Regions from separate parts of the Paenibacillus sp. FSL H3-0321 genome, predicted to be linked through region 3. Evidence: riboswitches for the same ligand, from Rfam matches in the RefSeq annotation. Region 3 holds a riboswitch; each other region holds the start of a gene.

What was found. Region 3 has a riboswitch for cyclic di-AMP ahead of MHI45_RS31780 (KamA family radical SAM protein). Riboswitches for the same ligand answer to the same signal wherever they lie in the genome.
Region 1: linked by a shared signal. The riboswitch ahead of MHI45_RS19155 (C40 family peptidase) and the one ahead of MHI45_RS31780 (KamA family radical SAM protein) in region 3 are both predicted to bind cyclic di-AMP.
Region 2: linked by a shared signal. The riboswitch ahead of MHI45_RS01530 (hypothetical protein) and the one ahead of MHI45_RS31780 (KamA family radical SAM protein) in region 3 are both predicted to bind cyclic di-AMP.

What each region holds. Positions count from the first base shown of each region.
Region 1 covers NZ_JBBODH010000001.1:4,296,934-4,300,912, reverse strand. Annotated here, with positions in the region: cyclic di-AMP (ydaO/yuaA leader) riboswitch at 87-225, shown strand; gene MHI45_RS19160 (C40 family peptidase) at 283-711, shown strand; cyclic di-AMP (ydaO/yuaA leader) riboswitch at 1,097-1,239, shown strand; gene MHI45_RS19155 (C40 family peptidase) at 1,245-1,736, shown strand; gene MHI45_RS19150 (GNAT family N-acetyltransferase) at 1,997-2,503, shown strand; gene MHI45_RS19145 (c-type cytochrome) at 2,610-2,966, shown strand; gene MHI45_RS19140 (4a-hydroxytetrahydrobiopterin dehydratase) at 3,070-3,357, opposite strand; gene MHI45_RS19135 (hypothetical protein) at 3,593-3,886, opposite strand.
Region 2 covers NZ_JBBODH010000001.1:367,519-371,497, reverse strand. Annotated here, with positions in the region: gene MHI45_RS01535 (flotillin family protein) at 1-1,266, opposite strand, end outside; gene MHI45_RS01530 (hypothetical protein) at 1,289-1,900, opposite strand; cyclic di-AMP (ydaO/yuaA leader) riboswitch at 1,993-2,180, opposite strand; gene MHI45_RS01525 (hypothetical protein) at 2,213-2,416, opposite strand; gene MHI45_RS01520 (spore germination protein) at 2,500-3,924, shown strand; gene MHI45_RS01515 (GerAB/ArcD/ProY family transporter) at 3,961-3,979, shown strand, end outside.
Region 3 covers NZ_JBBODH010000001.1:7,216,181-7,220,159, reverse strand. Annotated here, with positions in the region: gene MHI45_RS31795 (mannitol-1-phosphate 5-dehydrogenase) at 1-203, opposite strand, end outside; gene MHI45_RS31790 (HAD family hydrolase) at 290-970, opposite strand; gene MHI45_RS31785 (hypothetical protein) at 1,139-1,417, shown strand; cyclic di-AMP (ydaO/yuaA leader) riboswitch at 1,401-1,539, shown strand; gene MHI45_RS31780 (KamA family radical SAM protein) at 1,671-2,807, shown strand; gene MHI45_RS31775 (helix-turn-helix transcriptional regulator) at 2,862-3,878, opposite strand.

The sequences.
Region 1 (3,979 bases), 2.9 Mb from region 3:
TAACAACTTTGTAATCTTTTGAAACTAATTTGAAGTAAATGAATGTGCCTTTAAGCATTTAACCTTGTCGATACGTCACTGTTTCGGTGCATAAAACGCCAAATTCCCGGCACCGGGAAGTGGGGGAACCATATTTTGGGTGAATTGATCTCGCTTTAGAGGGGTCATAGGGGAACCTTCTACCGAATCCTTAAGCTAACCTCGCAGGCCTTGGAAGGAGTACATCTTTTGAAAAGTCATAATTTTAAGAAGAAATGCACCGCAGCAGCATTAGGGCTGGTGATGGTGTTCACGCTTGGAGCAGGGAGCGCTTTCGCCGACTCCAGAATGGATACGGTTATTACAAAAACACTGGGAACGACGTATAAAACCGGAGGCATAAGCACTGCCGGCTTTGATTGTTCTGGATTCACCAAATATGTATTTAAGAATGTTGGCCTTACCTTGCCCCGCACTTCCAAAGCACAATTCAGCGTTGGAACCGCCGTATCACGGAATAACCTCCGTTCCGGCGACCTGGTATTCTTCAATACCCTTGGCAATGGAGTCTCCCATGTCGGCATTTATGTCGGCAACGGAAAATTCGCCCAATCCTCTTCATCCCGTGGTGTAACTATCAGTTCAATGAGTCAATCCTACTGGGCCAACCGCTACGTTGGAGCCAAACGAGTAATGAGCACAACAGCTTACAAAGCTATCGCTTACGATTGACATCCCTCAGGAATTTCATCCTCCAATAAATAATTGTAACTTATAGAGATCCGGAAACTGATTATTGCCGTAATCATTTCCGGGTTTTTCCTTTTTGTCTTCCTTATTCTACCTTTTACACGTATTTGAGGTCTGTGAAACACCTTTTTACTAAAAATCCCAACAAATCTAAGTTAAAGCTTACTCAGCGCGTAAATATAAGACCTTTTTAGCAAAGATAACTCTTAAAAAGCGTAAATATTATGCATTAATATGTTTTAAGTGATTGCCAACTGGCGAAGTCTTTGTTACAATTATCGCAGTGAGTTTTTAGTAACATTTTTGTAATTATTGAATCGGGTTTTACAAAGGTTTTGTCATGTATTGGTTAACAAGCTAATCCTAATCAACAGTCATGCCGAGTTCCCTAACCATTAGGGAAACGGGGGAACCGATTTTGGGTGAATTGACCTCCTATTCACAGAGGGGTCATAGGGGACCTTCAACCGAACCCTTAAGCTAACCTCGTAGGCATTTGGAAGGGGTATTCACTTTTGAAGAAGAAGTTAGCAGCAGCAGTACTTAGCTTTTCCATTATGCTTACCATCGGAGCAGGAAGCGCTTTCGCGGATTCCAAAATGGATAAAGTCATCGACAAGACCATCGGAAGTAAATACGTATCCGGCGGTGTATCGACCAACGGCTTTGATTGCTCCGGATTTACAATGTACGTTTTTGATAAGATCGGTATCAATTTGCCACACCAATCCGGTTCCCAATACCAAATGGGTACTGCCATTTCCCGGGATGATCTGAGAGCGGGAGATCTTGTATTTTATAATACAAGCGGTAAAGGTGTATCCCACGTCGGCATTTATGTCGGTGAAGGCAAATTCGCACATGCTTCATCCTCCCGTGGTGTAACCATCAGCACGATGAGTGACAGCTACTACGTCAACCGCTACGTTGGCGCCAAACGGATCATGAGTACAGATGCTTACCAATCCGTTACTTCTGATTCCCAAGACAATGATGACGTACAATAAGTTGTCGTAAAACGGGCACTCTTCCATGATTTTTGCCGAAATCTGGAGGGGGCCTGTTTTTTTGTCTATAAAATTACTTACCCCTCTCAATATCCGCCAAACATAAATCTCCCCCAAATTTCCTCCATTTTATAAAATATTTTTACCACTTTGTCAAGTTTCCGCCTTTCAGAAAATTTCTGAGTCGAATCAGGCCAGTTATGGATATAATTAGGTATAGCTAGTGCTGTTGCTCCCCATGAAAGGAGGCCGGTGGCCTTATGATTAGCTCCCCCGTTACATTCCATGTAGTTCCCATGGAGATCAGCCATGCCGAAGATATCGCCGCATGGAATTACAAAGCGCCTTATAATATTTACGAATGGATGCCTTGGTCCCAAATGGAGGCGCTTGGCATTGAATTTGGCGATCCAGAGCTACGCAGAGACCAGTATGTTTCCGTGGTCAACGAGCAAGGCATCCTTTGCGGCTTTGCGCAGTTGTTTCCGATGGAGGGTGTCGTCAGGCTGGGTATTGGAATGCGCCCCGAACTTTGCGGACACGGTCTTGGCCACATTTTCATGGAAGCCATCGTTCAGGCCGCGCTGAAGCGTTATCCCGAGCGGGAAATTGATTTGGAAGTATTGACCTGGAACCAGCGGGCGATCCGAACATACCAAAAATGCGGCTTCACGATCACGGATACTTATGAACGCCTTACTCCAACCGGAAATAAGCCATTTTATTGCATGGTCTATGATAAACAACATAACGTTCCATTAAATTGAAAATTTTTGTGTTGAAATCGTCCACTTTTTTGACACAAATGCTATGATAACGCTTAACCATCCTATATAATGTAGGAAGCAGCTTACATGGAGGGGACGGATGAAGATGCAGAAATGGATCATGGGCGGTTTGTTTTTCGCAGCCTGTGCCTTTGCGGTAGTGCTCTTGTTCACATTACCCGGCAAAGCAGAGGTCGCCGAAGAAAATAACCCGACGATGCCGCAAGTCACACTGGATGCCGCAAGCGCCGAAGCGATTGTACAGGCAAGCTGCATTACCTGCCACGGTGATCAGCTACAGGGCGGTCTAGGCCCTAGTCTGCAGCAGGAAGGCGGCCAGCATAACGCAGAAGAAATCTACACCATTGTTACGAAGGGACGCGGCCAAATGCCGTCTTTCAAGGATAAGCTTGCTCCCGAAGAGATCGCGAATGTTGCCATGTGGCTTGCAGAGAAGAAATAAACCTGACCTTAAAAATACAGAATGCCCGTACAAAGGATATTCAGAGCATCCTTGCACGGGCATTTTTATATCCATTCCTATGATAGGTCGGTTTCTCCTGCGCCTAACGCGTTTTATCGAAAGCTTCGTTAAATTCATGCGCCTGGCGGAACTCTAGCGCGGCAAGCCCGCTCTCTTCTTTTGCGGACAAGCGCAGAATTACCGTTTTGTAATCAATTGTAATATGCGGATGATGATCGAAGGCTTCCGAGATCGCGGCCACCTCATCCACAAAGGCGATACCCTTCATATATTCATTAAACATATATTTGCGCACCATCATATTCGGCTCCAGCTTCCAGCCCTCCAGCTTACTTACCTGCTCACGCAGCTCTTCCTCCGTAAAATGCAATTTGTTTCCTCCCTTACTAAGTTAGCCATAAAGTCCGTACAGCCCAGCTCCCCATATCCTTTAAACAAAACATCCCTCAGCTTCGGTAAAGTCCAAGGGATGCACCAGGATGAAGGCTTTTTTTCGGTTTAATGTATTCTAAGATCCCGGCAAATAGTACTCGGCATCTACAATTTTACCACGGGCCGCAGACAGGGGGCAAACCGTCCTCCCGTTACTCTGCTGTTCTGCTGCTCTAAACGAGTACAACCGAGGCCAAATCCTCTTCACCCAGTAAAATATTGATACGGTGCGTCTCCTTGTCATAGATAACCACACCACTGCCTACCTGGATAACAGGCTCGTTGCCCAGCGCGTAGAACAGATCCTCTGCGAGCGCTTCCCATACCTCCAGCTTGGATTCCTGCGGCAGTTCCTGCCATTCATCCGGCTCCATCTCAAAAAACACATACCCATCAGAAATACGTCCGACTGCTTCTGTCAAATCACTAAGAATCTCGCTGTAATCTCTTCCATGTTTCACACCCACGTGTATCACTCCGTTTTCTTCACAGATGAATAATAACTTACCTTATCATTATAGCCGAAAAAATGACTTCACAAAAAACGGAATGCTGTCGAT
Region 2 (3,979 bases), 6.8 Mb from region 3:
TGTAATCTTATCGACCTTGGCCAGCGGGGAAGCGATTTTGTCAGCCAGCTCTGGCAGAACCTTCAAGAATTCCACTATAAGTGCGGCTTGCGTGAACTGTTTGTACGCTTCAGCTTTCTTCTCCAGTGCCCCCGCTTCCGCCGCTCCGGCCAGTTGAACAATTTCTGCGTTGGCTTTCCCCTTCGCCAGCTCTGCTTCCGCTGTTGCCAGTCCCCGTTTGGTCATTGTGGCCGCCTCTGCTTCCGCCTCAAGAATTTTCCGCTGCTTGGCTGCTTCCGCTCTCATGATAGTAGCCTGGTTCTCCGCCTCAGCAGGCTTAATCACCGTTGCCTCCAGCTCCTTCTGTTTCAGCTCAACTTCGATTTCCCGGACGGTCCGGTTGGCCTCCGCTTCCATCTGCGTGATCTTGACCTGTTCGGTAACCAGCGACTGCTTGATTTTGTTCTGCTGCAATTCGTACGCAAGATCCGCCTGTGCTTTTTTCACTTCAGTCTCCAGCTTAAAGTCCGCCTGCTTAATGTTCAAATCCTTCTCAAACAGAGATTCCTTGGCGCGGGCGGCGGTTCCCGCTTCAATGGTGGCCTGATGTGCATTGGCTTTGGCAATGGCGGATTCCTTCTCCGCCTCGGCTTGTTTGATCTGAATGTCGCGTTCTGCTTCCGCCTTGGCGATGCTGGCATCACGGCGGATGCGCTCAATTTCCGGAACCCCCATATTGTCGATATACCCTTTGTCGTCAGTAATTTTCTTAATGGTGAAGCTGACCACCTCAAGCCCCATCTTGTCGAGGTCTTCCGAGCAGGTCTCCCGCATCTTGCTGTTGATTTCGTCAGGTGTCTTTAGAATGGATTCCACCGTTAATTGTCCGATCAAGCCGCGCAGATGGCCTTCCACCGAATGCAGGATAATCGTCTCACGGTCTTCTTCCGGCCTGTCGATAAACTGCTCACTGGCAGTCAGAATAGCGGTAGGATCGCTTTTAATCTTAATCTGGGCTACCGCCTCCAGGTTGAGCTTGATGCCCTGCCGGGAGAACATCGCCTGCGCCGGGATGACATCGAAGCTCATCAGCATCATGGAGATGGTCTTATTGTTCTGGAAGCCGGGAATGACGAACGTCCCGCCGCCCTGAACCACTCTTTTTCCGCCGAGGCCGAATACAATCATCGCCTGATTGGGTGGAACCTTTTTATAAGCGTTCACGATACTGAACAAAGCCAGCAGGATAACAACAACAATTGCCGAGATTAAATAAAGAATAACCATTCGGTTCGACACTCCCCGTTATTTATAATTGTTCGTTTTCCCTCTCGAAGAGGGTGACTACCGCCATTCCTTTATCCACCTTCAAAATAATCACCCTGTCACCCTTGGCGAGCTGCTGGCCGGTTTCTGCCCGCACTCCAATGGAACGCATCGTTCCATGCAGCACATATTTCATCTCTCCCACTGCTCCATCCACTGCAGAAATGCTGATGTACCCGAGTTGTCCCGCCTGCTCATAATCCATTTTATTCATGCTATTATCATACCGAGTCATCACCCGGGCCAGCACCGCATACATCAGACAGCCCAGCAGCAAGGCAATCCCGGTGCAGATCAGCACCACTGCAAGCATTTTCATTCCGCTGAACCGGGTAAGCACATAACCACTGCCGCCCCAGACCGTGACAAACACCATCAGAGGGAGTATGGGCACAAAGCCCGGACCACCAGCATCGCCACCTCCCACATGCAGATGACCCGCCAGGCCATGCCCATGAAATCCGCCGCTGAGGAGAAGCAGCAATCCAACCCAGAAGCACACGATAAATACAGTAACGATAACAATCCCCCCTTTAAAGCATTTTAGATAGTGCCTAATGACTCTGATTATCTTTGTTATAAGATTTCTAAACACTTATACAGATCATCTTTCCTTTCTGCATGCGCAGCAAAAAGACCACAGAAGCGTCAGGGCTCTCCGTGGTCGGTTAATCGATCATGGCGCTCATCCTCTCTCTTCGAGGCTTACGGGGTTAGCTGACGGATTCGGGCAGCGAGATTGCCCTACCTTGTAAGAAGCGGCTTTTCAGCACGCAGCAAGGATTCACCCCAAGTGAGCGGCAGCTATCTGAGCAAAAGCCGCATTCACCATTGGTTCCCCCGTTCCCATTATCGGAATTCAGCCATTTGAGAACAGTTAAAATATATTCGGTTGTTGATTTGAATCTTACGCCTGTGACCATTTAATGTAAAACGTTGCGGATGGCAAAAGAAGCTTAAAATGCCACCACTTCACGAATGAAGGCGCATTCTTTGGTTTTACTCTTAAGCGATCGATGATTTGCTCATTTTTGCTCCACTTCATGTCCCTAGGAAAACAAAACAGAAACCTCTGCTGCTCAACATCATCCGCCGTATTCTTCTGCATCACACATTAAAGCTCCCGTCAGGAATATTCTGCAAATCATTCGGGAACGTTAACAGCAAAACTAATCGAAAGTTGAGCGCCTTATAATGACTAACCAAACTCAGACCTCATTTCCTTCGGTAGATCAAAATTCTGATTATATCGAAGCAGCACTATTCTATACAAGTGACCTCAAAAAAAGAAGCTTATCCTTTCAGGGAAGGGAAGGAATGGTCTTTTATCTGGAGTCCCTCACTGACACGGAATTGATTGAACGAAACGTGATTGTTCCTTTTAGCCGTAATCAGGACAAAGACCTCTCTGAGCTTTTCACAGCACTTAGTTTCAGTTTGGAAACAGAACTTAACCAAGGTATTCAGGGACTTCTTGAAGGAAGCTGTGTTTATTTTTTAGAAGGAATGTCTGAATTCTATGTCCTCAACACTCCTGCCAAATACGAACGAAGCATTAGCGAACCTGAGAATGAAGGGGTTATACGCGGACCTCATAACGGTTTTATTGAAGAGATGAAGGTTAACGTATACCTGATTCGAAAACAAATAGCCTCCCCAAACCTTATTGTCCGCTACTTCACACTTGGGAAATTCGCCCCCAAACAGGTAGGCTTAGTCTATATGGAGAATATCGCCAACCCTGAATTGATAAAGATTGTAGAATCAAGAATAAAGAAAATTTCGCTCGATTGGATAATCTCCACTGGCTTTATTCAGGAATTAACGGAGGATAACTCCTTCTCCATATTTCCGCAACTAATCAATACGGAACGTCCGGATCATACCTCAGCTTATTTGCTGGACGGATATGTCGCCATACTGCTGGATGGGGACCCCACAGCTCTGATATTGCCGGCGAGCTTCTTCAGCTTTTATCAGACACCCGATGACTATAACAATCGATGGATGATCGCTTCTTTTGTAAGGTTTATCCGTCTGATCGGCTTTGTAACAGCATTTCAGTTGCCAGCGCTCTACATTGCCACCGTTTCTTTCCACTCCAATGTCCTTCCCTTGCAATTGTTCTTTTCGATTCAAGGTTTATTGACCCGGGTCCCTTTTCCTCCGCTGATTGAAGCGATGCTGCTTGAACTTATATTCGAACTGCTGCGGGAAGCAGGGCTTCGTCTGCCCAGCCGTGTAGGTCAAACTATTGGGATTGTTGGGGGGTTGGTCATCGGGGATGCAATTGTTAAGGCGGGATTGGTTTCTTATTCGATGATCATTGTTGTAGCGTTGACTGCCATTGCTTCTTTTCTTATCCCTTCCAACGAAATGAGCTCTGCTATCCGGTTTATGCGGTTTCCATTGATGATTGCTGCCTCATTATTCGGATATATTGGGATATCATTTGGGTTAACACTCATTTTCATACATTTGTGCAAGCTAGAATCGTTTGGGCAACCCTACCTGAGACCCTTAAGTCCGTTAAAATTTCAAGGCCTGAAAGATACCTTCGTACGCTTTCCAATTTGGTCCATCCGAAAGAGTTCAAGCAACCCAAAAACGGATAAATGATCATTAATTTACATAGTACTTACAGGAGTTGATACGGTGGCTCAAAAAGAAAAAA
Region 3 (3,979 bases):
AGATGAAGGGCGGTTACATTCTCCACAATAAAGCGGTCCCGCTCATCATTGGCAAGGGTAACAGGATAGCGCCCCCGTTCCTGCAGCTGAGCGATTTTCAGCCTATTTCTTCCGACAAAACAAACCTCATAACCGGAGTCTGACAGCACTGGGCCGATAAATCCCCGGCCAATATTGCCCGCTCCAAAATGTACGGCTCTCAAATCGGTGTCCCCCTTAAGTAATTTCAGCTCTTTATAATTTCACAAATTATAGTTGTTATACGCAGAAATTAGTACACTGTAGTGTTTTATACCTGCACACCAGAGATTTCGAAGCAACTCCGGGAAACTACGTGATCGAAGTCCAAAAGACTCAGGCTTTCGGTCTGGTGATGCGGCATATCAAATTCAAGAAAGCGGGTAATGGCATTCGGGATCACCACACAGAACATTCCAGCAGCAGCTGCAGCTCTTGCGCCGTTTGGCGAATCCTCAATAGCGACTGCCTCATGTGGTTTAATGTCAAGAGAGGACATGACCTGGTTATACAACTCCGGATCAGGCTTCACCTTCTCCACATGATCCGAGGTGCGGATGCTCTCGAAATAATCGCGTATGCCCAGCAGCTCCAAATGCCGTTCCACCCAGTCCATAGAGGAGCTGGAAGCAAGGCCAATCCGCAGTCCGGCGTCCTTGGCAGCATCCAGATATTGCTGAATTCCCGGCCGCATCTGTTCCAGCTCCATCAGCTTGCTGTGCCTCTGCTGGACCGCTGTTCTGAATGCCATCCGGTCGATAGGCAGCTTAAGGTCAGTCATCAAATATTCGTAGGGATTAAAACTGTTAAGGCTGGTGCCTATGCAAGTAGAATACTGTTCCAGCGACAGGTCTACCCCATGCTCTCCATAGGCTTCGCTAAAAGCGGTGTACCAAGCTGTTTCCGTGTCGATAATCGTTCCGTCAAAATCAAATATAATCCCTTTGATCAAATCAACCATCTCCCTCGCAGTAGTCCGGTAAGCTAAGCTCACACAAAATCGTGCAATTCGCCTCCAAAAATGCTTCCGGCTGGCGTCTGTCTGTAAAAACCATAACAAAGGTTTTCTGGCCGCGTCAACCGGGGCAGCTTATCTTCCATCATATGAGGGCGGTTACAATTGCACAAAAACGAAACCGGGGACAAGCCTAAAAAAAGCGTTTTCCCGGACGCTCCTGTTTGCACCAAAAAAACAAAAAAACCTTTCTGTACAAAGGATTTTGCGTATCTATGTCTTGCGGCCGGGACTCTGCGTATGATGCGTTTCAAGAAGACCGGCAATCCCACAACAAAAAAAATTTCTACTCTGCTGATTGGGCTTGGTCCCGTATGCCTTGCCGCGGGCAAGTTTTGCTTTGACTTTTCAAAACTTTCCGGGTTATACTTTATCTACGCTTAATTTCCAGCCTTTGGGCAGGAAAGCGGGGGAACCAGTCTTTTGGGGCGAATCATTCACAGAATGTAGGGTACCATCTTACCCGAGTCCGTCAGCTAACCTCGTCAGTAGTGGATGGGTCTGCTTTTTTAGGTATATTCATAACCAGAGACCCTTGCTAAGGGTCTCTTTTTTGTATTCTCATGACCCTGCTGGCAGCAGTTTGGCTATCGACCTCAAGGCTCCCTTACTTCTCACACTATGAGACCAAGGAGAGATGCAAGTGCAAAAGGTAAGGTACATAACGGATATCAGCAAGGTTGCCATGCTGTCTGAAACGGAGAAAGAAAAGCTGAAGGAGATCACCGGCAAATTCGCCTTTCGGGTCAATGACTATTATCTGTCGCTGATCGACTGGGACGACCCGGGTGATCCGATCCGCAGGCTCGTCATTCCAAGTGAAGGTGAACTTGCGGAGTACGGCTGCTGGGATGCATCCGATGAGGGAATGAATTATGTAGTGCCGGGATGTCAGCACAAATACAGAACAACGGCCCTTCTGATTGTCTCCGAGGTGTGTGGAGCTTACTGCCGCTACTGCTTCCGCAAGCGCCTGTTCCGCAATGATGTGAAGGAAGCACAAACCGATGTGGCTCCGGGCTTGGAATACATCAGGAATCATCCTGAGATCAATAATGTGCTGCTTACCGGCGGAGACAGCCTGATTCTCTCTACCTCCAAGCTGCGCTTCATCATCGAAAGTCTGAGATCCATTGACCATGTGAAGATTATCCGGCTGGGCTCCAAAATCCCCGTATTTAATCCCATGCGCATTTATCAGGACGAAGAACTGCTGGAACTAATCCGTACCTATTCATCGGAGGACAAACGCATTTACGTCATGGCGCATATTAATCATCCCCGGGAAATTACGCCCGAAGCCAAACAAGCATTCAGAGCACTTCATAATGCCGGGGCAATCGTGGTTAATCAAACGCCGGTGCTGAAAGGCATCAACGATGATCCGGCGGTACTCGGAGAACTGCTCGACCGGCTGTCCTGGGCCGGAGTCACTCCCTATTATTTCTTCGTGAACCGGCCCATTGCCGGCAACCGCGAGTTCGTTCTGCCGCTGGAGCGTGTCTACAACATTGTTGAGGAAGCCAAGGCCAGAACCTCAGGTCTGGGTAAAAGAGTCCGTCTATCCATGAGCCACTCCTCCGGCAAAATCGAGATACTGGCGATTGAAGACGGCAAGGCCTATCTGAAATACCATCAGTCCAGAGCGCAGGAGTACGGCAAATTTATGATCCTGGAATGTCCACCGGATGCGGAATGGTTCGATGATCTTCCCGGCAGCGAGAAGCACTGGACCCATCCTGCTTCCACTTCCCAGATCCCGCAGCTCCTATAAAAGCCAGCACAGTCCCCTTGTATCAGCATCGGGACTGTTTAGCGTGCTTACCGGCTATTCCATCCCCTGTGAGAACAGCTTGCTGATGAGTGCTCTCCGGCTGGATACGCCGGTCTTGGAGAAGATCGATTTCAGGTGATCCTGTACGGTGTACGCAGAAATATGCAGCGACTCTGCCAGCTCCTTCGTGGATAATCCCCGGGACAGCATCTCGGCCAGCTGCTTCTCCCTGGCGGTCAGCTGGCAGGCATCGGCCAGCAGCCGGAAGATCTCCGAGGACTTGGCATAGACAAAGGCAACGGCCAGCTCCGTCTTCCCGCCGCTTCCTTCAAGCCTGCTGGCCGTAACTGTCAAGTAAGCCCCATCCTCGACACGCAGGCATAATTTCGCCTTGGAAGGCAACCCTCCTGGTTCCGTATTCTCGCCAAGTGCCCGCAGGCATACGGCGTTGACCGGCCGGGGAAGAACTCCGTGATCCAACCGTTCCAGCTGCTGCAGACGACTCATCCAATATTGAGCCGCACTATTCGCGCTGACCGGAAGCAGCTGGTCCGTCAGAATCATGATTCCACTGTCCTCCGGTGCGCTATCCATCCGTCCCAGAGGGGGCTCGGAGGCATAGCTGCGGAGTGCGCCGGCAATCAGCGGAACAACAGATGCGATCACCGCACACTCCCGCTCCTGAAAAGGAGGTTCGTGCTGTGACCGGAACAAGGTTAAGAACCCCCAGCAGCCACCGCCTTCAACCAGCGCAGCCCGGAGCTCGTCTCCCAGGCCCGCAGGCTGGAGTACGTTGCGGTAACGTTCACTCCGCCCGGGCTGCCCTTCCGTTACACCGCTTAAACAGGCGACCGGCACTGCCGCTGCGGCCAACTGCTCATACTTCATATAATCCTCATGCAGATATTCATATTCAAACAGCTGCGGGTGCAGATCCTCAAGACCCTGCTCTGTGATCGCCCCGGTGGACAGCAGCGTATGCGGGTCCACGGTAGTGCAGCAGGCAGCGGTAAACGGAATGTACTGCCGCAGCTTGGAGATTACCGCCTCCCTGTATTGCGGAGATGTCATTCTCATCTCCTGCCGGTTGATTTCCAGCGTCCTCAAGCTTTTTAGAACCTCGCTCATCCTGATGTCCTTTCCAAATCCCACATATGTGGGATAGCCTATTC